DNA from 2 places in the Planococcus plakortidis genome. Region 2 is predicted to be linked to the other one. Evidence: riboswitches for the same ligand, from Rfam matches in the RefSeq annotation. Region 2 holds a riboswitch; the other holds the start of a gene.
The links. A riboswitch is a leader RNA that binds a small molecule or an ion and turns the genes downstream of it on or off. The one in region 2 is predicted to bind preQ1.
Positions count from the first base shown of each region.

Region 1: it holds a riboswitch for preQ1, as region 2 does, so the genes downstream of both, queC (7-cyano-7-deazaguanine synthase QueC) here and queF (preQ(1) synthase) in region 2, are expected to answer to the same signal.

Region 1 covers NZ_CP016539.2:1,306,577-1,322,791, reverse strand. The annotation lists gene BBI15_RS06755 (universal stress protein) at 1-317, shown strand, start outside; gene BBI15_RS06750 (NADP-dependent oxidoreductase) at 369-1,307, opposite strand; PreQ1 riboswitch class I at 1,413-1,456, shown strand; gene queC (7-cyano-7-deazaguanine synthase QueC) at 1,465-2,127, shown strand; gene queD (6-carboxytetrahydropterin synthase QueD) at 2,124-2,546, shown strand; gene queE (7-carboxy-7-deazaguanine synthase QueE) at 2,543-3,250, shown strand; gene BBI15_RS06730 (zinc ribbon domain-containing protein YjdM) at 3,308-3,634, opposite strand; gene BBI15_RS06725 (universal stress protein) at 3,725-4,144, opposite strand; gene BBI15_RS06720 (class I SAM-dependent methyltransferase) at 4,267-5,190, opposite strand; gene tpx (thiol peroxidase) at 5,243-5,749, opposite strand; gene BBI15_RS06710 (RDD family protein) at 5,786-6,355, opposite strand; gene sppA (signal peptide peptidase SppA) at 6,370-7,380, opposite strand; gene rarD (EamA family transporter RarD) at 7,442-8,374, opposite strand; gene mbcS (acyl-CoA synthetase MbcS) at 8,502-10,076, opposite strand; gene thiI (tRNA uracil 4-sulfurtransferase ThiI) at 10,337-11,539, opposite strand; gene BBI15_RS06685 (cysteine desulfurase family protein) at 11,536-12,648, opposite strand; gene ezrA (septation ring formation regulator EzrA) at 12,706-14,400, opposite strand; gene hisJ (histidinol-phosphatase HisJ) at 14,551-15,351, shown strand; gene BBI15_RS06670 (GAF domain-containing protein) at 15,381-15,860, shown strand; partial or broken gene megL (methionine gamma-lyase) at 15,900-16,215, opposite strand, start outside.
Region 2 covers NZ_CP016539.2:264,423-280,637, forward strand. The annotation lists gene BBI15_RS01430 (hypothetical protein) at 614-817, opposite strand; gene BBI15_RS01435 (class I SAM-dependent rRNA methyltransferase) at 939-2,129, shown strand; gene BBI15_RS01440 (MFS transporter) at 2,249-3,463, shown strand; gene BBI15_RS01445 (ABC transporter ATP-binding protein) at 3,496-5,235, shown strand; gene BBI15_RS01450 (MerR family transcriptional regulator) at 5,297-6,058, shown strand; gene BBI15_RS01455 (endonuclease/exonuclease/phosphatase family protein) at 6,155-6,901, shown strand; gene BBI15_RS01460 (endonuclease/exonuclease/phosphatase family protein) at 6,998-7,834, shown strand; gene BBI15_RS01465 (queuosine precursor transporter) at 7,897-8,526, opposite strand; gene queF (preQ(1) synthase) at 8,539-9,033, opposite strand; PreQ1 riboswitch class I at 9,129-9,176, opposite strand; gene BBI15_RS01475 (NUDIX domain-containing protein) at 9,713-10,222, shown strand; gene BBI15_RS01480 (cytochrome P450) at 10,320-11,648, opposite strand; gene BBI15_RS01485 (phosphotransferase family protein) at 11,847-12,776, shown strand; gene BBI15_RS01490 (TraR/DksA C4-type zinc finger protein) at 12,853-13,404, shown strand; gene BBI15_RS01495 (nuclear transport factor 2 family protein) at 13,466-13,831, shown strand; gene BBI15_RS01500 (thiol-disulfide oxidoreductase DCC family protein) at 13,873-14,274, shown strand; gene BBI15_RS01505 (hypothetical protein) at 14,622-15,815, opposite strand; gene BBI15_RS01510 (STAS domain-containing protein) at 16,000-16,215, shown strand, end outside.

The sequences.
Region 1 (16,215 bases), 1.0 Mb from region 2:
AAAAATTCGCGGAAGACTTACTTGGGGACTATAAAAAAGAAGCCGAAGCCGGCGGTGTTGAAAACGTCAACATTGTGGTCGATTACGGCTCACCTAAAACGATGATCCCCCGCGAACTCGCTGAGAGAGTCGAAGCCGACTTGATCGTCTGCGGCGCAACCGGTTTGAATGCAGTCGAACGTTTCCTTATCGGCAGCGTTTCAGAACACATCGTCCGCTCCGCTAAATGCGACGTGCTTGTTGTCCGTACAGACGAAGCCCAAAGTGACGCACCGGATGAATACTATTCTGAAGAACGCTCCGGAAAACCTGAGTGACACATATAAAAGCACATGGCCTTCATCCGGGCCGTGTGCTTTTTATTATGCCTAATCTTTCACTTTAATGACGATTTTTCCTCTGGCATGGTGGGATTCGCTTAGTTCATGCGCATCCCGCACCCCTTCCTCGGTCAATGGGTAGAGATGGCCGATTTCCGGTTTCACTTCCCCGCTGACGAACAGATCGCCCAATTTCTTCAATTGCTGGCCATCCGGTTCCAACCAGAAACCGCTGACATGGATGCCGAGCTTTTCCGCTTTTTCCTCATCGGGCTGGCCGGCGATGCTGACAAGCCTGCCGCCGCGCTTCAACACGCCGTAACTTTTTTCGAGCGTCTCCCCGCCCAAAGTATCCAACACGAAATCGAAGTTCTCCAACACTTCCGAGAAATCTTCTTCGTGGTAATCGATGACGCGATTCGCGCCGAGAGACGTGACCAGTTCGTCATTCTTATCGCTCGCTGTCGTCGCTACATAGCAGCCAATGCTGTTGGCAATCTGGATCGCCATGCTCCCGACGCCGCCTGCACCTGCATGGATGAGCACTTTATCGCCTTTTTTGATATGGCCGCTCTCTACCAGGCATTGCCAGGCAGTCAGCCCTGTCAAAGGAATCGCTGCACCTTCCTCGAAGCTCATGCTTTCGGGCATGCGCGCAAGCAAGTTTTCATCGACCGGGACGAACTCAGCATAGGTCCCTTGGCGTGTTGTAGCCGGACGTGCAAAAACCCGGTCGCCAGGATGAAAATGACGGACGCCCTCGCCCACTTCCTTGACGATCCCTGCAACATCCCACCCGAGAATGATCGGGAATTCCCATGGCAGCATTTCTTTCAAATAGCCTTCCCTCAACTTCCAATCGATCGGGTTGACTGAAGTCGCGTGGACTTCCACCAATACTTGATGCGCCGAAATAACCGGCGTTTCCACTTCGCGTTCTTTCAATTGCTCTTTACCCCCGTACTGATCAATAACGATCGCTTTCATTTGCACCCACTCCTCCCTTTTATCCCTTATATACCCTGAGACCATCTTGCTACACATGAAAAAGCGCCAGAACTTCACTGACTATGCTATTATGGATACTGTTTCATAAAAGAGGTTCGCAAACTCCCTCTCTAAAAAACTAAGGAGCTGTATGTAAATGAAAAATGAAAAAGCAGTCGTGGTCTTCAGCGGCGGGCAAGACAGCACCACTTGCCTATTTTGGGCGCTGGAACAATTCAGCGAAGTGCTTGCCGTCACGTTCGATTACGGCCAGCGCCATGCGCAAGAAATCGACCACGCAAAACGCATCGCCGAGAAGCTCGGCGTGTCCCTTCAAGTGCTCGATATGGGGCTCATCAACCAATTATCCGCCAATGCTTTGACACGTGATTCGATCAAAGTCGAAGAACAACAGGACGGCCCTCCTTCCACATTCGTTCCTGGCCGCAATTTATTGTTCTTGTCTTTTGCAGCGATCTACGCCGATGCATTCGGCGCACGCCACCTCGTGACCGGCGTCAGCGAAACGGATTTCAGCGGTTATCCGGATTGCCGGGATACCTTTATCCGTTCGCTCAATGTCAGCCTCAACTTATCGATGGACAAGCAGTTCGTCATCCATACGCCGCTCATGTGGCTCGATAAGGCCGGCGTCTGGGCATTGTCCGACGAACTCGGCGCATTCGATTTCGTCCAAGACGAAACCTTGACCTGCTATCACGGCATTCCGGCCTCAGGCTGTGGGACATGCCCATCTTGCGTACTGCGAAATGAAGGCTTGCAGACGTATTTGTCCCAAAAGGCAGGTGCGAACTCTTGATGCAGCAATTCTACCCATCTGTCCCGCACCCCTATAGCTTTGAATTGAATAAGGATATGCATTTTTCCGCAGCTCATTATATCCCGGCCGACGAAGCCGGCAAATGCGCAAAAATGCATGGCCATACCTACCATTTGAATATCACGATTGCCGGCGATCGATTGAACGGCACCGGTTTTCTCATCGACTTTAAACAATTGAAAGACTTGATCCATAAACGCTACGACCATAGCGTCTTGAATGACCATCCGGAATTTGGGGATACTTTCCCGACGACCGAACAGCTCGCGCAGCAAATACACGAGCTGGTGCAGGAAACGCTTGACCGTTCGGATAACCGCCCAAGATGCATTCAAGTCATCGTCCGGGAAACCCCGACAAGCTATGTCATCTACCGTCCGAAAGAGGTGTCTTCATGAAGATTCCCGTGATGGAAGTATTCGGCCCGACGATACAAGGCGAAGGCATGGTCATGGGCCAGAAGACGATGTTCGTCCGGACCGCTGGCTGCGATTATTCCTGTTCATGGTGCGATTCCAAATTCACTTGGGACGGCACCGGAAAAAGCGTCATGATGACTGCAGATGACATAGCCCAGCAGCTTGAGGATCTCGGAAAAGACAGCTTTTCACACGTCACCATTTCCGGAGGCAACCCGGCACTTCATAAAGGCATCGCAGAACTGGTCGCATTGTGCCAAGAGAACGGCTGGCGTACCGCCGTCGAAACGCAAGGAAGCATCTGGCAGGATTGGCTCTCGGAAATCGATGAAGTGACCGTTTCCCCGAAGCCCCCGAGTTCTGGCATGATTTTGGACTACTCCAAACTCGATGCCATGCTCGGCAAGCTATCGTCATCTCAAGCCAGCCTGAAAGTTGTCGTATTCGATGAAGCGGATTTCTTTTTCGCTGAACAGCTGCACTTGCGTTATCCATCATTCCCGTTCTTTTTGCAAGTCGGCAATGACGATACACAGACGAGCGAAGACGAAAAGTTAGTCCAGCATCTGCTCGGGCGCTACCAATGGCTGATCGACAGGCATTTGGCTTCCGTTTCGCTCAATGACGCAAAAGTATTGCCGCAGCTCCACACCTTGTTATGGGGCAATAAGCGCGGCGTGTAAGGAGCCACCTACAGAACCGGCCGTTCCCATTATTATGGGAACGGCCGGTTTTTTTAATCAAGCTTTTTTCACAAACTCCGATTTCAGCTGCATTGCGCCAAAGCCGTCGATTTTGCAATCGATATTATGTTCTCCGTCCACGAGCCGGATGCTCTTGACTTTCGTGCCGATTTTCAACGGATTGGAACTGCCTTTCACTTTCAAATCCTTAATGACCGTGACAGCGTCCCCGTCCTGCAAAACGTTTCCGACGGCATCGCGCACTACTTCCTCCTGCTTCTCATCCGGGTTCCATTCATGAGCACATTCCGGGCAAACCATCATCCCTGCATCTTCATATGTGTATCCAGAACCACATTCCGGGCAATTCGGTAAAGCCATCATTCAGTTCTCATCTCCTAAAAGTGACGATGCATCGTGCATCGGTGGATCTTCTCATTATACCAAATCGCATGGGCGGTGATGGGGCCAATTTCATTTGACCACAAGGACCGGGCATTCTGCATGGTTGACGGCTTTGTGGCTGACGCTGCCGAGCATCACTTCACGGATCGGTGACAGGCCGCGGCTGCCGATGACAAGCAGGTGGTATTGCTTGTCTTTTGTCATCTGGACGATAGCCGGGCCAGGTATGCCGTGCAGTACTTCGACATGATGGAATATTTTCTCCCTGTCGAGCATCTCGGTTACCGGCTGGATTTTTTTCCGCCTCGCCAAATCGAATTCCATCGCCGAAGCGTCGTGGATCACTTCATTTTCATCTTCCTTGTAATCGGAGACATAGACGACCGTCACTTCCGCTCCTTCAACCAGGCTGGCAATCTTTACCGCTTCCCTCGCCGCGCGGATTGAGTTTTCCGACCCGTCGACAGCCAACAAGATTTGCTGATACATACTCCCACTCCTTCCATACTGATCATTCCCTGTCTCTTTACGCTATTCGCCGTCCCTCCAAAAGTTCCTGCCTATTTCCTGAAATGAAAAAACCGGCCCCATCCGGATGGGGCCGGCTTGCATCATGCTTTGTTTTCTTTGAACCATCCATTGACTTGCGTGAAGAATTTCGCCATCGTTTCAGGTTTCGACATATTCGGGACGCGTGCAAGAAGCACTTCTTTCGGCGCTTTCAAGCCTTCCCGTTTCTTCTGCAACACCAAGACGGCTTTTGCGTGCTGGGCATTTTTGAAGATGTTTTCCGGTAATTCCATCACGGCCTGGATATGCGCCTGTTGCTTCAGGAAACTATGCAACTGCCCGGCGAGCGGCGATTCGAAAATGTTCCTCGGGATGACAAAGAACAAATAGCCGCCTTCTTTCGTATGTCTCAAGGATTGCTCGATGAACAGGTGATGGGCATAGGACATGCCTTCTTCCGCTTTCAGTTCATAATTCGAGGCAGTCGCTTCGTCGGGATAATAACCGACCGGCAAATCGGACACGACGCAGTCGACCGGATCGATCAATAGCGGCTGCAGGGCATCCTGCAAATAAAATGTCACTGGCTGTTCGATTAAATTGCCGATATTCGAAGCCAGGCGGATCAACAGGTCATCGAGTTCGACAGCTGTCCCGCTCATGCGGCCGTCCAAATAGTTCATCACTGTAAACAACAGGTTCCCCGTGCCCGCCGCCGGGTCGAGAACCGTCGCTTGTTGTTCCTTGACGAACAGCTCCACCAGATAGCCGATCAACAAGCCAAGCGCATCCGGCGTCATTTGATGGTGGGGCTGGACATGCTCTTTCATGCCTTTCAGGATCGACAATTGGATCGCTTTTCGCACGTCTTCTTTTGTGCCGCCTTCGGCAATAGTCAATTGCCCGTCCAGCCAGCGCTCAGTCGTTGTGAGCAAGCTTTCCAAATAGGATGTCTCTTCCTGTTTTTGGATCGACACAGTTTCATTGTCGATCGCCGTAAAAATGCTTTCCATAGATGAATTCATAAATCTCCGTCCTCAATAAGGAAACCCACTCGGCTAGAGTGGGTTCCTGGTATTAGTTTGTAAGCTCTCTCACTGCTGCGAGTGCTTTTTCGTAATCCGGGTGATCGGTGCCTTCTGCTACATATTCCACATATGTCACTTTCCCGTCTTTGTCGACAACGAAGATGGAACGTGCCAATAAGCGCAGCTCCTGCATCGTCAGTCCGTATGCTTCGCCGAAGGAAAGGTCGCGGTGGTCGGACAATGTCGTGATCGAATCTACGCCATTGATCTCCGTCCAGCGTTTCTGCGCGAATGGCAGGTCGCAGGAAACCGTCAATACTTCGACCTCGTCACCCAATGATGCCGCTTCATCGCTGAATCGTTTCGTCTGATCGGAACATACTCCTGTATCTAGCGACGGGACGACACTGATCAACAGCACTTTGCCTTTGAAATCGCTAAGTGTCTTCGGTTCCAGGCTGTTCGATAGCACCGTGAAATCCGGTGCCGCATCGCCTACTTTCACTTCATTTCCTGGCAATGTTACAGGGTTTTGCTTGAATGTGATTTGTACCAAATTGCAACGCCTCCCTTTCAGATTACCTTCATCATACTAAATGCCTTCACTCTCTTGCAACCGAGACCCTTCCAGCCGTTTCCTCGCCATCTGCTGTTTCCGGTAGGCTTCCTCGTGGACGACGGTCGTATCCGCGATGAAATCATGGACCCCCTGCTTTAAGGGAGTGAAGCCGACAATCCAGTACAAAGGCAGGATCGTCACCGAGATAAAGCGGCCGATCCACTCACGGAACAATAAAGTGGCCCATGATAAGCGATCCGTTTTCAGCGAAACGACGCGCAAGCCGAAAATCATCTTGCCGACCGTCTGCGCAAAGAATTTGGTCATCAAGACAAAATAACCGTAAAAGACAACCGCGGTCAAGATTGCATATGGCGCATACCAAACACTTTCTGTGGCCTCCCACCCGAAAAGCGCGAACAACGGCCGGATCAAAATAGAGGAAACTGCTGAAATGAGCAGGATATCGACCAAATATGCCCAGAAGCGCATCCAGAACCCTGCCGGCTTGCGTTCATAGAAAAGCACCAAATCGTTTTCCGGCTGGGACGGCGGAGTGGCAGCTGCCCGTTCCGCCGCATCCGTATTGACGTGATCAGTCATGCTTTTCCACCTCCTTAGTTTTCACCGTATAGATACATCATCCGCGGCCCGCTGTTTTGGGACAGCATATCCGAAATGAATTTCGTTTCCATGTCCATCCCGAAGAATGAGCCGGCCTTCATCGCGAACAGTGAAGACCAGTTATCTCCGGCCCCGTACTCGAATACTTCACCGTCGGCTAGATCGAAATCATCACGCATAGCCTGGATGACATCTTCCGCAAAGCCGAAATCGTCCGCAAGGTTCGCCTCGACTGCTTGGCGGCCATTCATGATGCGCCCATCTGCGTATTCCTTCACTTCCGCTTCGGTCATATCGCGGCCTTCTTCGATGACATCGACAAACTCTTCATATGAACTGTCGAGCATGTCTTGCAAAAGCGCCCGTTCTTCTTCGGACATCTCCCGCGTCGGGCTCAATATGTCTTTGTATGGCCCCGATTTGATGGTGACAAAATCAATGCCATAGCGCTCTGCCAATTCACCATAATTGACGCTTTGCATGATGACACCGATTGAACCCGTCAAGGTTTCTTCGCTGACGAAAATCTTTTCAGCCGGCGCGGCAATATAATAACCGCCTGATGCAGCCATCGCGCCCATCGACACGTAAAGCGGCTTGCCGGTTTCTTCCTGGATTTCCTTGATCTTGTCGTGGATTTGAGCGGACTCGACCACGCCTCCGCCAGGGGAATTGACTTGCAGCACAACGCCTTTGACGCTGCTGTCTTCCTTGACGGCTTGCAATTGCTCCATAAACAGGTCATGGTTATAGCCAGCAGCTGCAAAAACGGAAGCTTCGCCCGTATCCTGGATCGCCCCGTCCACATTCAACACTGCAATGCGGTTGGAAGCATCACCCGGTTCAACCACTCGTTCGCTCAAGGCTGTCTGATCCATTCCCGTCCAATCATCAAATCCTGAAGTGAAATCCGACTGCAGTACGCTGAATGCCGAGTTAATGACCAGTGAGATCACTAGCAATACAGCAGCGGCGACTAAAGCGATCCATCGTTTTGTGTTCATCATGTTCCATTTCCCTCCTTAAGTATTCCATTTAACTATACGATACAACGCTCAATATGTTTCACTTTCCGCCAAATTCGGCACCTGCTATATGGCGGTTTTTTCTTATCCGTCTCGCTTCCATGATTTTCGACCCCGTGAACAGGATCAGGGCGCTCCAGATAAAGGAGAAGGAAATGGCCGAAATGGTCCCGAATGCCTCTCCGTACAGAAAGACGCCGATCAACAGCATCAAGCTCGGGGCGATATATTGAAGGAAGCCGATCATATATAACGGAATGAGCGGCGCCCCCATGGCGAAAAGCAGTAGTGGCAAGGCGGTCAGGAATCCGCTGAGGATGACGAGCAGGTCGGTCGGCACGCCGCTATGCAAAAACGCTGCGCGGTCGACAGAAAATAGATAGATATAATAGGCAGTCGCAAACGGCAGCACGAACATCGTCTCGATCGCCAGGCCCCTTAATGCATTCAGCTGGATGGTTTTCTTGATCAATCCATAGAACGCAAAGCTGAATGCCATGCCGAGCGCCAGCCACGGCAAAGTCCCGTAGGAAATCGTGATGACCGCCACGCCGATAGCGGCAAGCACAAAAGCGGCCTTTACGGCAGGCGAAAGTTTTTCCTTTAAGAAGAACGAACCGAGCAACACGGAAATGAGCGGGTTGATGTAATAGCCCAGGCTCGTTTCGACGATCCGGTCGTTGGTCACGGCATAAATATAGAAAAACCAATTGGCCGAAATGAGGAACGAAGCAAGCATGAGCATGAAGAAGGTTTTCTTCGACTTCCACAAGGACTTTATATCCTCCATAAATCGCTTGCCGCCCCCTGTCAGCACGATAAAGCCTAGCGTCAGCCAAAACGCCCAAAAAATCCGGCCGGCCAGCAATTCGTCGGCGGGTACATGGTCAACTTGCTTCCAGAATATCGGGAGGAACCCCCAGATCGTATAGGTCAAAATCGTCAGCAATGTTCCTTTTTTCTCTTCAGTCATCTTCGCATCGCGCACCATTCTTAAAATATTTTTATTCACGAAATAATAGACCCATTATATGCCTGCCCTATTGGAAAGTAAATACAGCAAAAGCCCCCGGTGTGAGCGGGGGCTTTTGGCAAAATCATTATTTTTTTGCATTTTCCGCTTGCCGCAGTTCAACGCGGCGGATCTTGCCTGATGCCGTTTTCGGCAGTTCGGTGCGGAACTCGATAGCGCGCGGGTATTTATACGGCGCTGTCAATTCCTTGACGTGATTCTGGAGTTCCGTGATGAGCCCTTCCCCGCCTTCGTTGCCTTCTGTCAAGACGACAAAAGCTTTGACGATCGCCCCGCGGATTTCATCCGGTGAACCGACGACGGCACATTCCTGCACGGCAGGATGCTTGACGAGCGCATCTTCCACTTCGAACGGCCCGATCGTGTAGCCCGACGAAATGATAATGTCATCCCCGCGCCCTTCGAACCAGAAAAAGCCATCTTCATCTTTTGATGCTTTGTCGCCGGTGACGTAATAATCGCCGCGGAATTGCATTTGCGTACGCTCCGCATCTTTGAAGTATTCCTTGAACAAAGCCGGCGTCTCGACGTGTACGGCGATGTCCCCGACTTCTCCAACCGCACATGGCACCCCGTTGTCATCGATGATGTCCACCCGGTTTCCTGGCGTCGGTTTGCCCATCGAGCCTTTGCGCCCTTGTGTGCCTTTCATCGTGCCGACAAGCAAGGTGTTTTCGGTCTGTCCGTAACCGTCGCGCACATCCAAATTGAAATGCTTCCGGAAGACATCGATCACTTCAGCATTCAAAGGCTCTCCTGCCGACACGGCGCTGTGGAGCGCGCTTAAATCGTAATCCGCCAAATCTTTCTGCTTCGCCATCAGCCGGTATTCCGTCGGCGTACAGCATAGCACGTTGATTTTCCGTTTTTCGAGCAATTCAAGATAGACAGCCGGGTCGAATTTGCCATTATAGACGAATGCCGTCGCCCCGCTCCCGAGTGTAGCGAGGAACGGGCTCCAGATCCATTTTTGCCAGCCCGGGCTCGCCGTCGCCCAGACCAGATCCCCTTTTTCCGCACCGAGCCAATGCTCGGCGGATGTGCGCAAATGCGCATAAGCCCAGCCGTGGCTATGGACCACGCCTTTCGGATTGCCGGTCGTTCCGGATGTGTAGGAAAGAAATGCCATGTCGTCATTCTTGGTCTGTGCCGCTTCATAATGGTCAGAAGCTGAAGCGATTTCGTCGGTCAATGAAATCCAGGAATCGGGTCCCTGGCCGATGACGAAATTGGTCAGCCCTTCCATTTCAGCGACTCCTTCAAATTGGCTCAAAAACGGTTCATATGCTATGACCGCTTTGGCCTCGCTATGGTTCAGGCGGTAGGAAATATCTTTCGCCCGCAGCATTTCAGAACTCGGAATGACGACGAGCCCTGCTTTCAATGCGCCCACATACACAATGTACGCCTCGATCAGCCGGGGCACCATGACCAGCACGACATCGCCTTTTTTCAGGCCTGCTTTTTCAAAGCTGTTCGCTGCACGGTTCGCCTGTTGAATCAATTCATCATATGTAACTTCTTTCTTTTCCCCTTTATCGTTCTCCCAAATGATTGCCTTGCGTCCATCTCCCGTCGCAAAGCGTTCGAATTCTTCCACCAAATTATAGTTTTCAGGTGCCAGCAATTGTTCGCGTTTCATCCCAATCTCCCCTTTGCCAATAAACTAATATTATTCTTATATTATTATACAATAAATATTTAATTATTCAAAATAATTATTTTAAAGCAATTCTTCTATTAATAAGGACAACCGCGCAAAAAACCACTCCACATCGTCAATCTTTTTCTGATATCAATACTAATTCACTAAATGATTGTTCTAATAGAATAACGAATTTACTGCATAATAATAGCCCGGCCAAGGACATGTCCTTGGCCGGGCTGCTAGAAGGGTTCGGGTTACAGCAAATCTTCGAAACGCTGCTGTTTCTTTCTTGGGAATTCAATGACCTCGCGCTCCGCTACCGCTTGGTCGATCATTTCGCCGAAAGACACGAAACTCTCATAATGTTCCACCTTGTCCGTTTTCGGCTTCGTTTTAGGGTTGGCCGGCGTGAAGATCGTGCAGCAATCCTCATACGGCCGGATGGAGATATCGTAAGTTCCGATGGCTTGAGCCGTTTCGATGATTTCAAGTTTATCCTGTGCGATCAACGGGCGCAAAATCGGTGTCGTCGTCACGGCATTGATCGCCTGCAGGCTCTCAAGCGTCTGGCTGGCGACTTGGCCGAGGCTTTCGCCTGTGATGATCGCTTTGGCGTCAGTCTTTGCGCGCACCGCATCGGCTATGCGCATCATCATCCGGCGGGTCGAGGTCATCGTCATATTATCCGGGACTTGTTTATGGACTTCCTGCTGGATTTCCGTAAACGGGATGATGTGCAAAGTCACTGGCGATCCGAAGCCGCTCAATTTTTCCGCCAAATCCAGCACTTTCTCTTTTGCGCGCTCGGTCGTAAACGGCGGGCTGAAGAAATGGATCAGTTCAAGCCTTACGCCCCGCTTCAGCATATGATATCCGGCAACAGGGCTGTCGATGCCGCCTGACAGCATCAACAGCGCCCTGCCGCCTGCCCCGATCGGCAACCCGGCAGCCCCTTGTATCGTTTCAGCCATCATATAAGCGGCGTCTTGGCGAATTTCAACATTCAAGTCGATGTCGGGATTTTTCATCGCCACGGTCAGTTCCGGCGTGTTGCCGAGCACATGGCCGCCGATTGCGCGCATGATTTCAGGTTTTTCGTATGGGAAATCCTTATACGGCCTTTTGACGGAAACTTTGAAACTCTTGCCGGCCGTGTCCATTTTCCTGACGATCGACAAAGCGGTGTGTTTCATTTCATCCAGCTCCAGGCTGGTCTGCGTGACAGGGCTGAATGACTGGATGCCGAATACTTGGGGCAAGCGCTCCAAGACATTTTCCATGCCTTGTTCATCGTCGCAGAACAAGAACATCCTGTCGCGTTCGGCTTTGATGCGCAGCGCCGGGACGTCTGAGAATAAAGTCTGGATATTATTCCGGAGCCGCGAGATAAATGCTTTCCGGTTGCGGCCTTTTGTCGACAGCTCGCCATACCGGATGAGGATTTGATTGGTTTTCATGATGGTTCGACTCCTTTGATCGTTTGATGCGCTTTATGGAAACGTTTCTTCAGTTCTAGAATGTCTTCATGGGTGGTCATGGCGCCGAAGCTGATGCGGATCGTGCCGTCCCGGTATTCGCGCGGCAAGCCAATCGCTTCGATGACGTGGCTTGCTTGCTTGTTCCTGGAAGAGCAGGCACTCGAAGTGGAGACGATGACGCCTTCCTGTTGCAAGGCGCCGACCAAGGTCTCCCCGCGCGCGCCCTTAATCGCAATCGCAAGGATGTGCGGGGCTGCGCCGTTTGGGCTGACGATATAGATATCTTTGTATCCTGAAAAAAAGCTGCGCAATTCCGCGTTCCATTTTAAGTGATCAGGCTTTGGTGTGGCAAGGCGCAATGCTTTTGCCAGCGCCGCAGCGTTCGGTACCGAGACCGTCCCACTGCGAAGCCCGCCTTCTTGCCCACCGCCGAGCAGGAGCGGCTCGAGCTCCGCTTTATTGGCCGCTAGGACCCCGCTGTTCTTCAATCCGTGCAGCTTGTGCGCTGAGACGGTCAATAAATCCGGACGCTCCCCCTCGCTGAGCGGCAGTTTGCCAATGCCTTGCACAGCATCGACATGGAACAGCGCACGGTGATTCTCAAGCATGCTTCGGATACGTGCCAGCGGATGGAGCGTGCCGATTTCGTTATTGACCTGCATTATGCTGACGAGGATGGTATCTTCGCGAAGCGCCTGCTGTAATTCATCCAGGTTGATCGCCCCTTCGCGGTCAACCGGCAGCAGCGTGATTTCAAACCCTTCTTTTTCGAGTTGCTTTAACGGCTCCAGAACCGATGGATGTTCGGTCTTGCATGAGATGATGTGTCGGCCCTTTTCTTGATTGGCATAGGCCGCGCCGCGAAGCGCCAGGTTATTCGATTCAGTCCCGCCCGATGTGAAAATGACACGTTCGTATCCGAGCAGCCCCTTGATCTGGCTGCGCGCTGTCTCGAGCAGGTCTTCCGCTTCATTTCCTAAGCGGTGAAGCGATGCCGGATTCGCGAAATAGCGGCTGCTCGCCTTGACATAGGTTTCGAGCACTTGCGGGTCCGGTTCGGTCGTTGCGCTATTGTCCAAATAAATCATTGCCATCCCTCCGAAAAGAAAACCACCAGCTCATGTGCTGGTGGTTTCGTTATTTTCTTAGTCGTTTTCCTTCACGAGCACTTCGATGCGTTTCATCGAGCCGGGTTCGAAATTCTCGACAGCCGTCGCCGCTTCTTCGAGCGCTTTCGTATAGCGCATCTGGCGGAATGATTCTTCCGCTTCCAAAAGATTTGCGTGAAGCTGCGGATTCGTTTTCCGGTAACGGTTTCCGTATTGGATGATGCGCTCGACAAGCAAGACGTTTTCGATCATCTCTTTCGCTTTCGCCTCAACGTCTGTAATGCTTGTTTCTGCCTGTTCCATATAATTGTCGACGAGCTTCATATTAAGCGGCACTTCACGAAGCGCCCGCATCGCGACAAAGAGATGCTCTTCCGCTTCCTCCAGCCGCACATCCATGTCTTCCGGAATGCCCGGGATGTTCGCTTTATGGAGCATGCGGTCCGTCTCTTGAAGGCGGCGTCTCAATTCCTCTACATGGATGCGGGCTTTGTTTTCCTCGACACGTAAATTTTTCAACGCATCGGTGAAATCCATTTGCGTGGAATCGACGATCGTCAGGTCTTCACGGATATGCATCAACTCATCTTGCAGGCTTGAGTATGCGGATTGGTCTTCCTCGAGTCGATTCGCCAGAAGCTCGAAACGTTTCGACAACTGCTCGACTTTCTCGAGGCAGGTTTTCGGTATCGCCGCTTCCTGGTCCGTGATTTTATAGCTATGCTGCACATAACGGCTCTCTTCTTCCAGTTCCTGGGTGTCACGCGCTACGACTTGCAGATGGCGCTCCGTCTCCATCAAGTGCTGGTCGATATAATGCTTTGCCGCCACTTCTTTTTCCAAAAGGTCGTACATCGCATCGATACGGTCCTTGATTTCGTCGATTTGTTTCTTGCTATCGGTTACTTCAAGAGTCTCCAATTGTTTTTTCAATGCCGCAAGTTCTTGGTCGATTTCGTCCATTTTCTCGGTCAATCCCAGGTGATTGAGGTAATACGATTGCTCTTCCATTTCTTGCTTGCCTTGGCGCAATTGCGCAAGGTCCTGCGGGATCTTGTCATCGATTTCCGCCAGCATCATCGGGATATCGTCCACTAGCATGAAAGCTTCCGTGCTGTCTGCCGATAAATTGATCACTGTCTCACGCGCTCTCAAGTAATTGCCTTCATCGGTCAGCTGATCATATTCCTCGAAGCGCTGGACGAATGACTCCAAGCGTTTTTCAAGCGGGCCGGCAGCCGCCCCGTAGGAAGACTTGTGGGCGAGCAGATTTTTGCGCGCTCGCACGTATTTATCCTGGATCAGATCCATTTCGCTGCGATTTTTCTCTTCACTGCCGATCAGTTCATCCAGTTCAGAGAAAATAGTCGCAATTTGCTGGTCTGTATCATCTATTTTCACTTCAGCTTGTTTTTCGAGCTTGGAAGCTTTCGGGAAATTAAAGCGTTTGATCGATTCTTCTGCGTCATAGAGTGTTGCGTCTATTTTCGGGATGTCGACATCCATGATTTCGTTCCATTTATTGCGCCATCGCTCGAACATTTCCTCTGTCTGGCCATTCAAGTTCAATTGTTTCACTTTGGTAAGCTCTTCCATAATCGGTTTCTCTTTTAGTTGCAGTTTCAGTTGTTCCAGACGCTCGATTTCCGCATTGTGTTTTTTTCGAAACACCATGCCGATGATAAGCAGCGCCAATAGAATGATGACCGCAATGATGATATACTCCATCATAAGTCATTTAGCCCCCTGTTCCAAATACATTACCGGTTACATAAGTATATTTAATGATTCTTTTATTTTAACATGTATTCTACTCTTTTGTTTGCCAAATTAGAAGAAAACAGGGAATAATTTTATCAAATTGAAAAGATGGTGAACTTTATGCAAAAACGCGATGGCCACATCCATACCCCGTTCTGCCCTCACGGCACAAGCGACCCGTTCCGCGCCTATATCGAAAAGGCGGAAAAATCCGGGTTCACGGACATCAGCTTTACCGAACACGCTCCCTTGCCGGAAGGTTTTACGGATACGACGCCTGATCAAGATAGCGGCATGGGCTTGGCCGAATTGCCTGCGTATTTCAATGCACTGGAAGAGGCGAAAGCGCAATTTCCAGGAATGCGGATCCGTAGCGGGCTAGAAGTGGATTATATCCAAGGGTTCGAAAAACAGACAGCCGAACTGCTCGGGCAAGCCGGGACTGAACTGGAAGATGCCATCTTGTCGGTCCATTTCCTGCGCTGCCTTGACCGCTATATCTGTTTTGATTTCAGTGCAGGCGCTTTTATGGATCTCGCGAAAGACATGGGATCCGTGCAGGCTGTCTATGACTTGTATTACGATACCGTCGAAGCATCCATACTTGCGGATCTTGGCCCCCATAAACCGAAACGCATTGGGCATCCGACTCTATGCCATAAATTCCAGCATATCCATCGGGAACATATTGACGATGATGCCCGCATCCGCAAAATCCTCCGGATGATCAAAGAACACGGCTACGAACTGGACGTCAATTCCGCCGGCTTGTCGAAACCAGGCTGCCTGGAATTTTACCCGCCGCAGCCTTATATCGCTTATGCACGCGAACTCGGCATCCCGCTCGTCTTCGGTTCGGATGCCCACAGTGCTGAAGGCTTGCACAAATTCGCCGAACGCTTTTATACTGAACACTATTAAATAGAAACTTATAGAAACGAGATGATTCCATGTTTGCTACATCCACTTACAGCGGCACACGCGAAGAACAGTACAATCTGCTCAATAAACAACTGGATGCCCTGCTCGCAGGCGAACCGAACCGCATCGCCAATTTATCGAATGCTTCCGCACTGCTCGGCCAATTTCTCGACCGCATCAATTGGGTCGGATTCTATTTGATGGAAGACGGCGGGCTTGTCCTCGGGCCGTTCCAAGGCATGCCGGCTTGTGTCCGCATCCCCGTCGGAAAAGGCGTATGCGGCACGGCCATCGATAAGAACGAAACGATGGTGATCGAAGATGTCCACGCCTTCCCTGGACATATCGCTTGCGATGCCGCTTCCCGTTCGGAGATTGTGATCCCGCTCTTCAAAGACGGCGAAGCTTACGGCGTGCTCGACATCGACAGCCCGGAACTTGCCCGCTTCACGGAAGATGACCGCATCGGGCTCGAAAAATTTGCGGAAACATTGTTGAAGCATATCTAAACACAGAAGATCCCGGCAGATATCCTGCCGGGATCTTTTTTAGATTTCCTGCAAATTGGATTTGATGTGTGCGAAAGCCCGCTCGAGATCGGCCATGATATCCTCGACGTTCTCAAGCCCTACCGACAAGCGCACAAGTGAATCGCTGATGCCCATCCGCTCCCGCTCTTCCGGAGGGACAACCGCATGGGTCATCGTTGCCGGATGCTGGATCAAGGTTTCAGCATCCCCAAGGCTGACCGCGATTTTGATGAGCGATAATGCATTCAGGAACTCCTGGGCCTGTTTCTTTCCTCCTTCAAGTTCGAATGAGATCAACCCGCCTCCGCGGCGCATCTGGTCTTTGGCAATCGAC
Region 2 (16,215 bases):
TAGAGTGAGCGATCGTTTCTTCAGTTCATTTAAAGAGAAGCGTGGAAATGCATCATGTTTTGTAGCTCATATCGTTTGGATCAAAGAGAGTATGATTTTCAATTCAAGCACCTATTTGTCAGATGGCGCATCTCAAGAAGCGATTTCCACACTAGCCGGCAACTGGGTATAGAAGCAGATCTACCTAAACACACTCTACTTAATGAGATCACCAAGCCGCCGAGCGTAAAAGGATGAGCCGACGCCGTAAGACAGGTGCTCTTCCTGGCTTATGGCAGGAGGCCAACCCAAAGCATGGCGGCAGATAACAAGATGAAGCACAAATAGAATGCTGAGACACTTCAACACGTAAACTCTCACTAGCTGCTTCAAACATATCTCGGGAAGCGATTCCCCCGCTAGCCGGTAACTGACTAAAGAAGTCGATCTAAATAAACGTATGGAGATAAATGGAATATTTTAGCCGCCGAGCGCCGAGGGTGAGCCAACGCCGTAAGACAAGTGTTCTTCCTGGCTTATGGCAAGAGGCCAACCCAAAGCCCGGTGGCGACTACTAACCTGAAGCTCCTATAACAGCAAACACATTTCCGCAATCACACTCCAAATATCTTCATTAAGCTTCCTCAATACGCACAAGCTCCGCCCGCACGATGTGGAACAGATTCAAGACAAGCGTCTTGCCCGCTGCATCTTCGACCGGAAGCAGGCTGACGGCGATGCCGATGAAATGGTCTTCAAGCGCACCTTCAATGCGGATGCCTTCTAGCATGTCCCCGTTTGTCAGCAGGATGTTGTAGACGTAGAACTTCTTTTTCACGACGGCTCCTCCTTTCCGTATCCAATTCATTGAAAAAGGCGTTTGAAAGTGGGCAGGGCGATAGATTTCCTTTACACTGATTATAATGCAAAATGCAACGGCATAGATAGGATGAGGAATTGTGAGAAACGAATTGACGGCAACAGTGAAGGACAGTTTGAGAAATGAATTGGCGAAAGGCTCTCCGCTCATCACGAAAGATGGATTGATGAGCGAAATCGATGCACCGGAAGGCACTTTGCTGCGACTGGTCGATAAAGACGGGGAATATCTCGGGACGGGCTATTACGGCGAGCAGAACAAAGGCGCCGGCTGGGTCTTGACGAGAAATCAGGACGAAGCGGTCGGCCAGGCCTTTATCGAGCGCAAGCTGGAATTGGCATTCAGCCGCCGCGAGAAATTCTTCCACAATCCGGAGACGACCGCGTTCCGCGTCTTTAACGGCGAAGGGGACGGGTTCGGCGGATTGACGATCGATTATTACGCAGGATTCTATTTGCTGTCCTGGTATAGTGAAGGCGTCTATTCATTCCGTGAAGACCTCGTGGCCGCTTTGGAGAATGTAGCGGACTGCACCGGAATCTACGAGAAGAAACGTTTCGATACGAAAGGCCAATACATCGAAGACGATGATTTCGTATCCGGAGAGCGCGGCGAATTCCCATTGATAGTCCAAGAGAACAGCATGAACTTCGCGGTGTACTTGAACGACGGGGCGATGACCGGCATCTTCCTAGACCAGCGCGATGTGCGACAGGCGATCCGGACGAAATATGCGGAAGGCAAGACCGTGCTGAATACCTTCTCCTATACCGGAGCCTTTTCTGTAGCAGCGGCGCTCGGCGGGGCGGACAAGACGACGAGCGTGGATCTCGCGAAGCGCAGCTCGGCGAAAACGATCGAGCAGTTCAGCATCAACGGCATCGATTTTGACGAGCAGGACATTCTGGTCATGGACGTCTTCAATTATTTCAAATACGCGAAGCGCAAGAACTTGAGCTTTGATGTAGTGGTCCTCGATCCGCCAAGCTTTGCGCGCTCAAAAAAGCATGTCTTCAGCGCAGCGAAAGACTACACCAATTTGATGAAAGAAACGATCGATATCACGGCAGCGGGCGGCTTGATTGTCGCTTCGACCAACAGCGCTTCATTCAATATGAAGAAGTTCACCCAAATGATCGATAAAGCATTCAAGGATCGAAACCAAAAATACAAAGTGGTGGAGACGTATAGCCTGCCGGCGGATTTCCACGTCGACAGAAGATTCCCGGAAGGCGATTACCTGAAAGTATTGTTCCTGCGTTTACTGTAAGGCGGGCTCATAGGCAGAAACAAAGAGCGCAGATGGGCATTCCAAGTTGAATGTGCATCTGCGCTTTTTATTGGTTTATAATGGAAAATAATATGGTTAGCAAATTTGGAGGGAGCATTATGGCAAAAGCAATTTCCTCATCTTCGCTCGCGGGCAATCCGGTGTATCCGGTGATGTTCGCGATTGGCGGTGTGCATTTACTGAACGATTCCTTGCAGGCAGTGATTCCGGCAATGTTCCCGATTTTGGAGAAGGATTTGGGCCTGACTTTCACCCAGCTCGGGCTAATCGCGTTTGCGCTCAATATGGTGGCGTCTGTCCTGCAGCCGGTGATTGGGTTTGCGAGCGATAAAAAGCCGATGCCTTACGCGTTGCCGCTCGGCATGGTGTTCTCGTTTATCGGGATCGCAGGCCTGGCCTTTGCGCCGGAGTATTGGCTCATCCTGTTATCGGTCATTTTCCTTGGTTTCGGTTCTGCGGTGTTCCATCCGGAAGGCTCGCGCGTGTCGTATATGGCAGCGGGTTCGAGACGCGGCTTGTCGCAATCGATTTACCAAGTCGGCGGCAACTCCGGGCAAGCATTGGCGCCTTTGATCAGTGCCTTTATCCTTGTGCCGCTCGGGCAGCGGGGCGCGGCGCTGTTTCTCTTCGTTGCGGCAATCGGCATTTTCGTGCTATCCAAAATTTCCGCCTGGTACAAGGCGCAATTGGAACGCGATAAATTGGAGAAAGTGACAAAAGCGGTGCTGTCTTCCTTGCCGCCTTTGACCAAAAAGCAAGTGGGCACCGCCTTGACCTTGCTGTTGTTGATCATTTTCGCGCGCACGTTTTACATAACGACGATCACGAGTTTTTATATATTCCATTTAATGGATAATTATGGCGTGACAATCCAACAAGGTCAAATGTTCATTTTCCTATTTCTCGGAATCGGGGCATTCGGGACCTTTTTCGGCGGCCCGCTCGCCGACCGCATCGGCCGCAAGCGTGTAATCGTGCTGTCATTGCTTGTGCCGATCCCGCTGGCGCTTGTGCTGCCATATGTCGCCTTGCCGATCGTCGCTCTCATTCTTGCCGTATTGGGCTTTTTCCTCATGTTGAGCTTTTCCGTCATGGTCGTCTACGCCCAGGAACTCGTCCCGAGCAGGATCGGCACGATGTCCGGGCTGACGGTCGGTTTGGCATTCGGCATGGGCGCCATCGGATCTGTCGCGATCGGGGTGTTGATGGATTCGATTGGCGTCTACGAAACGATGATCATCATTTCCTTATTGCCGATTCTCGGGCTGGTCGGCCTCGCTTTGCCGAAAGACCGGAAAATTGCCGCTTCGTAAATCGTCCGACTGGATAGATAGGAGATGGAGTTATGGAACCAAGTCAGAAAAAACAAGGCATCAAGCCGTTTTTCACGCTTCTCACGTCGATTAAGATCCCGAAATGGGCGCTCGTTTTCGGATTGGCGACCAGTTTAATCACAACCATCGTCGGCTTGTTGGTCCCGTTGTTGACAAGGGAATTGGTGGACGGCTTTTCAGTGGAAACGTTAAGCGCAGGTTTGATTGCGGCACTTGCCGCTGCCTTCATCGTGCAGGCAGTCATCAACTGCGTATCGATTTATTTATTGAGCATGGTCGGGCAGCGCATCGTGGCCGGGTTGCGCGAGCGCATGTGGCTTCATTTACTGCGGTTGCGTGTCGGCTATTTCGACCAGCACGCAAGCGGCCAGACGGTGAGCCGCGTCGTCAACGATACCGGCATCGTCCGGAATCTCATCACTGACCATTTCCCGAATTTTGTCACCGGCATCATTACGATCATCGGGGCTGTGGTGATTCTCCTGGTGCTCGATTGGAAAATGACCTTGATCATGATGCTCGCCGTACCGCTGACAATCGCCATCATGATTCCGCTAGGCCGCAAGATGGCGAAGATTTCCCGCAGCTTGCAGGACGAGACGGCCGTGTTCACGGGCGACGTCCAGCAGACGCTTGGGGAAATCCGCCTGATGAAATCGTCGACTGCGGAACCGGTGGAAGAACAGCGCGGGTTGTCGGGCATCCAGAAATTATACGGGCTTGGCATGAGGGAAGCGAAAGTCTATGCCTTGATCGGCCCGCTCATGTATTTGGTTGTCATGGTCGTCATCGTGATGATCATCGGCTACGGCGGCATCCGTGTATCGCAAGGGTCGATGTCGACCGGATCCTTGGTCGCTTTTCTTCTCTATCTATTCCAGATTATCGTGCCACTCGCGACATTTGCGCGTTTCTTTACGGAATTGCAGAAAGCAAAAGGGGCGACGGAACGCATCATCGATATTTTGGAGTTGCCGCGAGAAGAACAAGAACAGGGCATGGAGATGGACATCAGCGGCAAAACGCTGCGACTAGAAAACGTCAGCTTTGCCTATGAAAACGGCGAGCCGGTGCTGCAGGATGTTTCGTTTGAAGCGCATCCGGGCCAAAAGATTGCGTTTGCGGGGCCAAGCGGCGGGGGCAAGACGACCATTTTCGGCTTGATCGAGCGCTTTTATGAACCGACTGCAGGCGTGATTACCATCGGCGAGGTACCGATCAGCGACGTGGCCATCGCTTCCTGGCGCGACCAGATCGGCTATGTATCCCAGGAAAGCGCCATGATGGGCGGGACGATCCGTGCGAACCTGACTTACGGCCTGCCGGATGCCGGCCGCTATAAGGATGAAGAATTGTGGCGGGTGTCCCGCATGGCCTATGCTGAGGAGTTCATCGCTTCGTTCCCCGACGGATTGGACACACAAGTCGGGGAGCGCGGCGTGAAATTGTCCGGCGGTCAACGGCAGCGCATTGCCATCGCCCGCGCATTTTTGCGCGACCCCAAATTATTGATGATGGACGAGGCGACCGCAAGCCTCGACAGCCAGTCCGAAGGCATCGTCGGGCAGGCGCTTGGCCGCTTGATGGAAGGGCGGACGACTTTGGTCATTGCGCACCGCCTGTCGACGATCGTCGATGCCGATCAAATCATCTTCATTGAAAAGGGCCGGGTCACGGGCATCGGCAACCACCGGGAGTTAACCGGGAAGCATGCGCTGTATCGCGAATTCGCCGAGCAGCAATTGACCTAATGTTTTTCTTGACCTTGACGCTGCGTCAAGGTTTAAGATGAAGTCATCAGGAGGTGGCGGCATGTACACAGTGCAGAAATTGGCTTCGCTTGCCGGCGTGAGCGCGCGGACCTTGCGCTATTACGATTCGATCGGTTTATTGACGCCGCAAAAAAATGAGTCCGGTTACCGGATGTACGGGCGTCCGGAAATCGACCGGCTCCAGCTCATCTTGTTCTACCGCGAACTCGGATTCGGGCTTCACGACATCGCGAAGCTATTGGATGATCCGGATTTTGATGAAATCGGGGCATTGCTCGGGCAGCGGGAACAATTGCTTGAACAACGCAGCCGCCTGGACCTTTTGATTAGCAATGTGGAGAAAACCATTTCCGCAAAAAAAGGGGAGAGCCAAATGGCAGACCATGAAAAGTTCGAAGGATTCAAGAAGCAGCTGGTTGAGGACAATGAAGCGGCTTACGGAAAAGAGATCCGCGAGAAATATGGCGATGCGGAAGTCGACCGGTCAAACGCCAAAATGCTCGGCATGAACCAAGAGCAATACGAAGCGTTCAAGCGTCTCGAGCAGGAGGTCCTGGAGAAGCTGGGGGAAGCGCTGAAAGGCGGCGAACCGGAAGGGAATGCTGGGCAGGAAGTGGCCGATTTGCACCGGCAGTGGCTCGGGTATACCTGGGGCAGCTACAATCCGAAAGCGCACGCAGGACTCGCGGAAATGTATGTCGCGGATGAACGCTTCGCGGCCTATTATGAAAAAGCAGGCGAAGGGGCAGCGCAATATTTGCGGGATGCGATCATTGCCTATACGGATAAATTGAATGGATGAACAGGGGCCCGCTTGCTTGCGGGCTTTTTTTGGTTTTATCCAGCTGGGCTGGGGAATGGAAGTAAACGGGAACAAGCGAACGAGGAGGTGGGGAAGATGCTGGCAGTGATGAGCTTTAATATCGCCTCAGGCAAACGGATCGATGGAGAGCTGGACCTTGAACTGACGGCAACAGCGATTGAGCAGGGAAAAGTGGATATTGCCGGTTTACAGGAAGTGGACCGCAATTTTTCCTCGCGCAGCGGGTTTTTGGATCAGGCGAAATGGCTGTCGAAGCGGCTCGGCATGCACATGGCATACGGGCCGAACTTAATCGACAGGGGAGCGGGCGGTGCACGGCCGAAGCGTGAATACGGCAACGCCATTTTAAGCCGTTATCCGATCGTGTCGTCCCAAAACCATGATTTAAGCGCTGTCGAAGTGCACCCGGAGGAATTCGAGCCGCGCGGAATGCTCGAAGCGGTCATCGAAGTGGAAGGGCGGCGATTCTCGTTCTATAATACGCACCTGTCGTTGATTGACGAGGAAGTGGATCGCAGCTTGACGGAAATCATCGCTATAACGTCCGACAACCCCTTGCCTCAATTGCTGGTGGGGGATTTCAATGCCGCGCCTTCAACCAGCCACATCCAGCGATTCTCGAAGCATTTCTACAATGCGTTCGGTTCTGGCCCTTACCCGGATACGTATAAGAAACAAGGCGACCATGGCCAAAAAATCGATTATATTTTCCATGATGCCCATTTCGAGGCGATAGAGGCCTGGACAATTGCCAGCGAAGCCTCAGATCATGTACCAATTGTGGCGAAACTCAAAAATTTACAAAACCATAACATTTTTTAACCTAGATTTAACTTGCAAAAGCGCCATCCTTGCTATAATTAAGGGGACAATCGCAGCTGCCACTGATTCGTTTCAACCAGAAAAGGAGATGGTCTCATGCACGGCGATGCCAGCAGGACCCCAACAGTGAAAGTGATGTCGTTCAATATTGCCCATGGAATGGGAATGGATGGCGAAGTGGATTTAGAGAGAACCGCACAGGTAATCGAAGCGTCGGGAGCCACCATCGTGGCGCTCCAGGAAGTCGACCGCCATTTTTCCAACCGCAGTTCTTATATGGACCAAGTCGAATGGCTGGCCGAGCGGCTCGGGATGTATGCGGCATTTGGCGCTAATTTGAATCAAGCGCCCGATGACCCGGAACGCCCGAACCGCCAGTACGGAAATGCCACATTAAGCCTTTATCCAATCAAATATGCAGAAAACCATTTTTTGACGCAAGTCGTCACCGACATCTACAATAACGAACAGCGGGGTGTCCTCGAGACCGTCATTGAAGTCGGCGGTACGTATCTTAAGGTCTTGAATGCGCATTTGGCATTGAAGGATGAGGAGTTGGAATTGAGTGTCGCGGAAATAATGGAAATCGCGGGCAAAACCCATTTCCCGAAAATCATCGCGGGCGATTTCAATGCACCGCCAACACATCGCCACTTAGCCCATCTCCACTGTACGATGACGGATGTTTTCCTGAAAGCCAAACGCGGCGACGCCTATACGTATCCGTCCCCTTATGAAAATCACGAAACCGGTGAATCGTTCAAGCCGATGACACGCATCGATTATATTTTCGCCGACCGCGGCTTTGACGTGCGGGATGCAGAAAGAATCGAAACGGCTGCCTCTGACCATTTGCCGATTACCGCAGAGCTCGTCTGGACACAGCATAGTGACTCGGCTGCTATCATCGTCCCTGCAGCCCAGCCATCCTGAAAAAAATAAACAGCAAAAGCCGCCGGCACTCAACACGTGCCGGCGGCTTTTTTATGATTCGATTAAGCGAAACTCTTTTGAGCGGCTGTCTTGGAGCGGCGAGCGAGTTTGACGAGCAGGTAGACAAGCGGCGTGTCCGCTGCTGCGACGACCCATTTGAACGCATACTGCGTCAAGATCATGGCGCCCAACGCCGATAGCGGCATCGTCCCGTAAAAAGCGATGGTGATGAAAATCGTCGTATCGGCCAATTGGCTGACCATCGTCGAGGCATTGTTGCGCAGCCACAATTTCGATTCACCATTGCGTGCTTTTAATTTATGGAAAATCGTGACGTCCAGGTTTTGGCTGATGAAATACGATACCAAACTTGCGAGCGTCACCCGGAAGCCGGCCGAGAAAATCGACTCGAACGCTGCCTGGTCTGCAAAAAACGGCGCAGACGGCAAATGGATGGCCGCAAAGATGAACGCCAGCGCCGCGAGCTGCGTGATGAATCCGGCCATGACCGTTTGGCGAGCCGCTTCTTTGCCGTATACTTCCGCGATCGTGTCGGTGATCGGGAACGTAAAGACATAGACGATGACTGCAGCCGGCAGCACCGCCCATTCGCTGATGGAGAACAGTTTCACTGCCAGGATATTGGATAAGATGAGCAGGCCGACAAAAGCGCCATTCAAATAAAGTAACATGGACGATGCTCCTTATCGGTTGGTGATCGTTTCCGGATTCATGTCGTGGTTCATCATCCGGTACGTCGCCATTTCTTCGTATTTCGTGCCAGGCTTGCCGTAATTCGTATACGGGTCGATCGACAAGCCGCCGCGCGGGGTGAACTTGCCCCATACTTCGATATAGCGCGGGTCGAGCAGCTCGATCAAGTCGTTCATGATGATGTTGACGACATCTTCATGGAAATCGCCGTGGTTGCGGAAGCTGAACAAATAGAGCTTCAAGGCTTTGCTTTCGACGAGCTTCTTGTCTGGGATGAAGCTCAAATAGATCGTCGCGAAATCCGGCTGGCCGGTTTGCGGGCATAGCGAAGTGAATTCAGGGCAATTGAATTTGACGAAGTAATCGCGCGTGTGGAGATTGTCGATCGCTTCTAGAATGCCGGGGTCGTATTCAAATTTGTAGCGTGTGTTCTGGTTGCCGAGCAAGGACAAATGCTCGAGTGTTTCTTCGTTTCTTCCTGCCATGTGTGTGGCCTCCTTATATTGGGCCGGCGGGGGAGAGCTATAAAAAAATCGGACAAACGAAAAGCCGAATCGCATGTGGATTCGGCTTGATTTCAAAATCCATAGTTTTTTATAGAGGGTGGAATGCTATGAACCTCTCCCGTTGCCGGGTTATTTAATTTCCTGCCTTATCGTATAAGATGAGGGCGGTTCTGTCAATTGTTGGTTTGTTAGGGCTTTGAGTCTTTGAGTTGCGGGTCATACATTTAGCTACAGAGTGAGTAGAAAAGCTTCCGCTTTTCGACTGCGTTTCAGGGGGGCTGCTTTCCGAGGGGCGGGTGTTGAGCCAATGTACGGCAAAGAGCGCCGTACATTTGTCTCGCCAGCTCGCGCGGTCCCTCAGGAGTCAGCCCCCCTTCCACTCCGTCTCTGGTTTTAAAGTGGTAGATAATTTCTTCAATCCATTAAATATTGAAAGGAGAAAAGCATCTTACTTTGTAGCTCAAGTCATCTGGGCGGTGAATGGTAAGATGAAGCACCCATAGAATTACGGAACAATGGGGAAGCAGGCCCTCGCTACCTTCAGTCCTATGCCGCGATGAAACTAGTTTCACTTTAACTATTACAAATAGAAAATGGAATTTTAAGGTATACTATTTACAACTTTATAGCTGAATTCAAACAGAAAAGTGGTGGAAAGATGGAGTTTCATAAAATACTGGAAGAAAAAGGGCTTAAGAAGATTAATAAGATATTTGAAAGAAAGGCAGTTAGGGCGGTTATTATGTCCGGGCATAACATTCTTCTGGTCCAATCAAACAGGGGAGATTACAAATTCCCAGGTGGTGGTGTAGAAGAAAATGAAAGTGATACAGAAGGACTCGTCCGTGAAATTAGGGAAGAAACTGGCTATATCAATTGTGAAGTCAAAGAATGGGTCGGCACAGTGATTGAACGTCGATCTGATGAATATGAGATGGATGTCGTATTTGAAATGACTTCGCATTATTATATAGCAGAATTGAAAAATGAAGAAAAGCTTCCGTTGCAATTGGATGATTACGAAAGTGTCCTTGATTTTACTCCAGAGTGGGTGGCGTTAGAAGAAGCAATTTTGCAAAATGAGCGTTTAATTCAACAGGTTGAACGGAACAGCTGGTTGAAACGGGAAACATTCGTTTTGAAACAATTAAGAACATACATAAGCTAATGGATGAAAGAGATGTCTGCAATGAAACTGAAGCATAAGAAAAAGGCTGACGAAAACACACCTTTCGCCAGCCTTTTATTATTAGAAAGCTTTTTTATCAATGGAACGGACAACCTGATTGCACAGTCGTGTTCTTCTGTTCGTGATAGAACACATTGTCTGGCCGGTTTTTCAGTTTTTGGACGTCTTTTAAGATCAAGCGGCTTTTTGGCATGGTGGGCATGCGTGACATATCGTAGGACAAGTCCTGTTCAGGCACGCTGTATTTCAGGTTCTCTGCGAAATACTTGAAGAATGATTGCATGACCATGACCGTCATCCACTCGCCGGCGCAGCGGTGTCCGGTGTGATGGTCGCCGCCGCCTTGTGGCACGAAATTGAAGGGGCTGCCGTTCCATGTACTGAAACGTTCCGGGATGAATTCCTCGGGATTGTCCCAGGAATCGGGGTGGTGGTTCGTGCCATACAGATCCAGGATGACGCGCATGTCTTTTTTGAAGTGCACGCCATTCCAGTTGAAATCCTTCTTGGCGATCGCTGCCATGACTGGCGCGAATGGATAATAACGGCGAACTTCCTGGGCGAAATTATGGCTGTAGTTGTTTTTGTCTGCCTGGAGTTTGCCGAGCGTGACCGGGTTTTCGTGCATCGCCATGACGCCGAAGACGATAAAGTACGCGGTTGCGATCATCGGGCGGTAGGCGTTATTCAAGTCGACAGCTGCCGTCTCGAGGTCGAGCAGCTTGCCGTTCGGTGTCCGGTGATGGGCGACGATGTACGCAGCTGTATAGGCTGGCGGATTGTATTCGCCTTTACGGATTTGCTTGATGATTTTTTTCAGCCAGTCTTCGTGCGCATTGCGCGCTTTCATGCCTTCACGGTAGCGCCCTTCGGTGAGTCCGAACGAATCGACCATCGTCACGAGCTCCCATGTGCGCTGCTTGACTTCGCTTTCTTTCATCGGAAGCCCTGCCCAATGGATCATGGAGCGTGTGAAGATTTCCTCGATTTCATCCAAGAGGACGACTTCATCCATGTGTTGCCATTGTTCCGCTTTGGCGTCGAGTTCCTGAATGGCCATGCGTTTGGCATCTTCCAAACGTTCGGGTGTCATCATCGACAGGAACATGCGCTTTTGCTGGTGATGGTCTTCGCCGTCGCGGCCATGGACCGCACCGCGCCCGAAAAGCGTCTGTTCAAGCGGAAGCGGCGCTGCGCCGCTGCGTTTGAAGTACTCGTTATTATAGAACAGTTCAGCTGCTTCTTCGCCGGCCATGCAGATAACCTTTTTTCCGAGCAGGCGGGTCTCGAAAATATCCGAACCCAGCTCTTTGCGGCGGCCAGGCAGGAAATCAAACCCTTCCCCGAGAAGGGATAGGGTATTGTCCAATTCTTTTGCTTTCGGGATCGGGTGCTTCACTTTCATGTAACGTCAGCTCCTTCAGTATGGTCAATGCAGGCGATTCGCCTGTTTAAGTTGAAAAGTCATTGTAGGAAAACCATACCCTTCTGGCGCCGCGATAAACGCTTCCCGAATTTCGGGTGGGCGCATAGCAAAAAGCTGGAGTAGGCGTTTTTTCATGGTACACTAAAAGCAAAAGATAGGCTGAAAGGAGCGGCAAGAATGACTAATGGATTCGGCGGCTTATCCCGCCAGGCACTCGACTGGGTCGAGGCGAAATGGCAAGGAGCTGCATTGGTAGAAGCTGTCCCCTTGGAAGGTGGGACTTCTTCACTGCTTTATGAAATTCGGGCGAACAAGGACGGAGAGCAACAGAGCGTGGTGCTGCGGCTTCACCATAAAGGGGAGTGGCTCGACCAGGAACCGGATTTGGCGAGGCATGAAGCGATGAGCCTGGAGCTTGCCGGAAAAGCGGGCATTTCCGCACCGCGCGTTCTGGCGTTTGATGAAAATGGCGAGGCGTGCGGTATGCCCGCCGTATTGATGACGAAAGTTCCTGGGGCGGTCATTTTCCCGCCTGCCTACGATGCGGGGTGGCTTGATGGGCTGGCGCAAACCTTAGTGGAGATCCACCGCCACAAAGCGGAAGGGTTTCCTTACGAATATTTTGCCTATAACGATGCACGGCGCCTCGAGCGTCCGAAGTGGTCACGCGTGGAAGGCGACTGGATGCGCGCGTTCTACATCGTAGCCGCTGGAGGGCCGCCCGTCGAATACAGTTTGATCCACCGCGATTATCACCCGGGAAATATTCTCTGGGAATCCGGGCAGGTGAGCGGGGTTGTCGATTGGGTCAATGCGTGCCGCGGGCCTGCGGGTGTCGATGTCGGGCATTGCCGTGTCAATCTGGCCCAGCTTTACGGCACACGGGTGGCCAACGAATTTTTGGCGGCTTATGAACGCTGTGCCGGCGAGTCATTCACCTATGACCCGTATTGGGACCTGTTGTCGTTGATCGATATATTGGACGGAAGCCCAGCCGTTTACCCGGGATGGAAGGCGTTCGGTTTGTCCGGGCTGTCCGATGAATTGGTCCGTTACCGCTTGGATGAGTATTTGATGAGCTTGATGGACCGCTTCGATGATTTCTGAGCTGCAGCCTGAGGTTTGATTTCTCCGATAAAGGCAATATATATAGCACAAGCGAGTATTTGGAGGAGGAGTCAACATGACGGACGAACAGCTGAAAAACTTGAAGCAGGAACTCGAAGCGCAATTGAAGTCGCTCGAGGAACGAATGGAGCATACAGAGGAGTTCGAAACAAGCGAACTATCCAATTATGATAATCACCCAGGCGATAACGCGACTGACCTATACGACCAGGAACGGGGCATGGCGCTCGAGCAATTTAAGGAAGAAGAGCATGAAGATGTGCTCGCGGCGCTAAAAGCCATTGAAGATGGAACTTATGGGACATGCGCAGTATGCGGAAAAGACATTCCCTATGAGCGGCTGGAAGCGATACCGACTGCGTTGACGTGCATCGACCATGCCGACCATAGCCTGGACATGGAAAGCCGGCCTTCGGAAGAAGATGTCATCGGCTCATCGACGGACCGCCCGGCGAGAACGGAAGACGGCAGAATCCGCGATTACGGGAACAGCTTCGAGGATGTCGAGAATTTCGGGTCATCGGATGGCCCTCAAGACCAACCCGGTGAAGACCAGGAAGATTTCTACAAAGACGATGAAGCAGAAGAAGACGAGCAATTTAAATGATCCGGTCCCGGCAATTGTCGGGGCTTTTTTTCTTCGACAAAACGACAGGGGGGGAATGTGAATGGAGAGCTTACATGAACAGTTTCTGGCATTGGAGAACAGCCATTTGGCACCGGCTGCCAGAGAGTCGAACTTTCGGATGGCGGAAATACTAGATGATGAGTTTTGGGAGTTCGGAAGTTCCGGCGGGATTTGCCGGCGTTCCGATTTCGATTCAGGCTATGCCTTGCAGGAAGACGACTTCCGTATTTCCCGCTTTGAAGCAAAAGAGCTCGGCCCTGAAGCGGTGCTGACGATGTACACATTGGAGAACCGGACAACAGGGGCATGGAGCCATCGCAGTTCGGTATGGAAAAAGCGCAGCGACGGCTGGAAATTATTCTTTCATCAGGGGACGAAGACAGATGGTTTCAAGAAATGGGAATAGGGAAAATGAAAGGCAGGCATTAGTTTAAAGGAGGATCATTTATGGAGCATGCGATTGTTTTATTTGACGGAGATTGCAACTTTTGCGATTCCAGTGTGCAATTCATCATCAATCATGACCCGGCCGGTTATTTCCAATTCGCGTCCCTGCAAAGCGAGATCGGGCAGGAACTTTCGAAAAAGCACAATGTCCCGGATGACGTCGACAGCCTGGTATTGATTGAAGATGGCGAAGCGTACGTGAAATCGGAAGGCGCACTCAAGATTTCACATCATTTGACTGGCCTATGGAAACTGGCGTATCATCTCCAGCCATTCCCGCGCGCCTTACGTGACGGGGCATATGACCTCATCGCAAAAAACCGCTATAAAGTATTCGGCAAGCTCGACAGCTGCATGCTGCCGCCTCCGCATATCCGCAAGCGATTTTTGGACCAGTATTAAGGACGGAAAAGGGCAGTTCCAGAAAACCTGGAACTGCCCTTTTCCAGACTGTCGAGAAAGTTAAAAAGTCGTATTTTCCGAAGCTTATCGCTCGCTTTCCATGGGGCGGGAATCGAGCCTCCTCACCCGCTATCGCGGTCTGCGGGGTCTCTCAAACCCGCTAGTCCCATAGGAGTCGAGCAAACGCTTCTCCAAATACTTGAATAAGTCATTAATTTTTGAATGTCGAAAAGATCGTCAGCTTTCAATTTAATATCTGTCTATCAGAGTTCTTCAACAAGCTGAAAAGGGCAGTTCCAGAAAACCTGGAACTGCCCTTTCGTATGGAAATATCGTTTGATGAGCCATTAAAGGAAATTGGAAAAGCGCCAATAATGGGCAGCGATCGGATCGGCCATCCAGGCCAGCCCTTCGCTTTCGGTCTGGTGAAGCGGTTGCCAGCTCCCGTGATCCCCGAGCTTCAGGTAAATTTCATGATTCGGCGATTGATCATGGACGCCGATGAAATCATACACGCCGTTCCGGTAAAATGTCGCGGATACTTCATAGTCGATGTTCGGTGATGTCGTCAGCGGATTCCCGACGCTGTGGGTGAGCAGGATCTCGGTTTTTTGGGGTGTTTCTTCCGATATCCTTGCGTCGACGCCTTCGCTCGAGGCGACATCCGCCTTGCGGAATTTCCGCCGCCAATTATAGGCGATACTGGTGCCGATGTCTTTATCGAAGTCGAATGTGCCCTGCTGTTTGCTTAGGTCGATGATGCAATTGGTGAGGGAGCGGTAATGTTTGGATTCCGGGTCGAATGTCCGGTCGTCCCCTTGAAAATAGGGGTTCGGGGAGGCCAGGTTAGGGTTTTTTAACACATCGTCCGGCAAAAAGGTCAGGTAGCGCAGATGCCATTTCAGTTCAGGCGCCTTGCCCTGCTTCTCCCCCAGCAATTGATTGAGCGGCGCGATCTTTTTCGACAGCCAGAACTTCTCCACCGCCGCCTGTTCCGGTGATGAAGCCACATTCAAGGCCCCGAATATATTGGCTGCGAGTGATTTGATTTTGCGCAATGGGCTTTCGGTCCGTTCGACGGGGCGTCTCGCGCGTATCCAATAAGTTACTTCGCGGTCTTGCGGCACCTCCCGGTCGGTGAATTGGGTCTTGCGGGTGGTTGCGACTTGCTTTCCGTCGCGGTAGATGTCATATTCACCGATGCCATCGAGCGCTCCCCAAGCGAGTGAGACCCGCTTGTGAGAGACGATAGTCGATAGGACGATCTGTTCGAGTTGGTTGATGCAATCGGGGTCGCGTTTTTCAGTGCCGGTCAACAACTTCACGGCCGGCATCCAATTGCCTTGTTCCGATTGGCGTTCAATGGTGTAACAAAACAATTCGCCGGGGCTCAGGCCTTCGTCCCGGAAAGATGCCTGCGTTCCTGTATAGACGATGACTCCGTCTTTTTTTATTTGGGAAATTTCATCTGTCGGGGTCCACGTGAAATAAATCATGCGATCGGTCTGTTCCAGTAATTCGATGTCCCATTCCTTGCCCATTGATGAGCCTCCTTTCACTTGTGATAAGGTATACCCGATATTTGGAAAGAATGAACATATTAAAAAAACTTATTTTGTTACACAATTTAAACATTTCAGATAATAAAGAGCGTTATAATGTAGATAGATAAAAGAACTGGCGGAATTTCCGGATGAAAATATGTTGGGAAGGGGAGATGGGTGGATGGTGAGGAGGAATCTGGAAAAGATAAGGGATTTCAATGATTTCGATGAAGCGGCTTCGTATATTCTCCAAATTCTCAGCAAGCAAGCAGGGATGAACAGCTTTTATATTTCCAAGCAAGAGGGCGGCGTCCAGAAAATCATCAAGGTACATAACACGAAACAGCATCTGATCGAAGAGGGCGAGGCACCGCCCTTGCCGTGTACACTGTCGGCG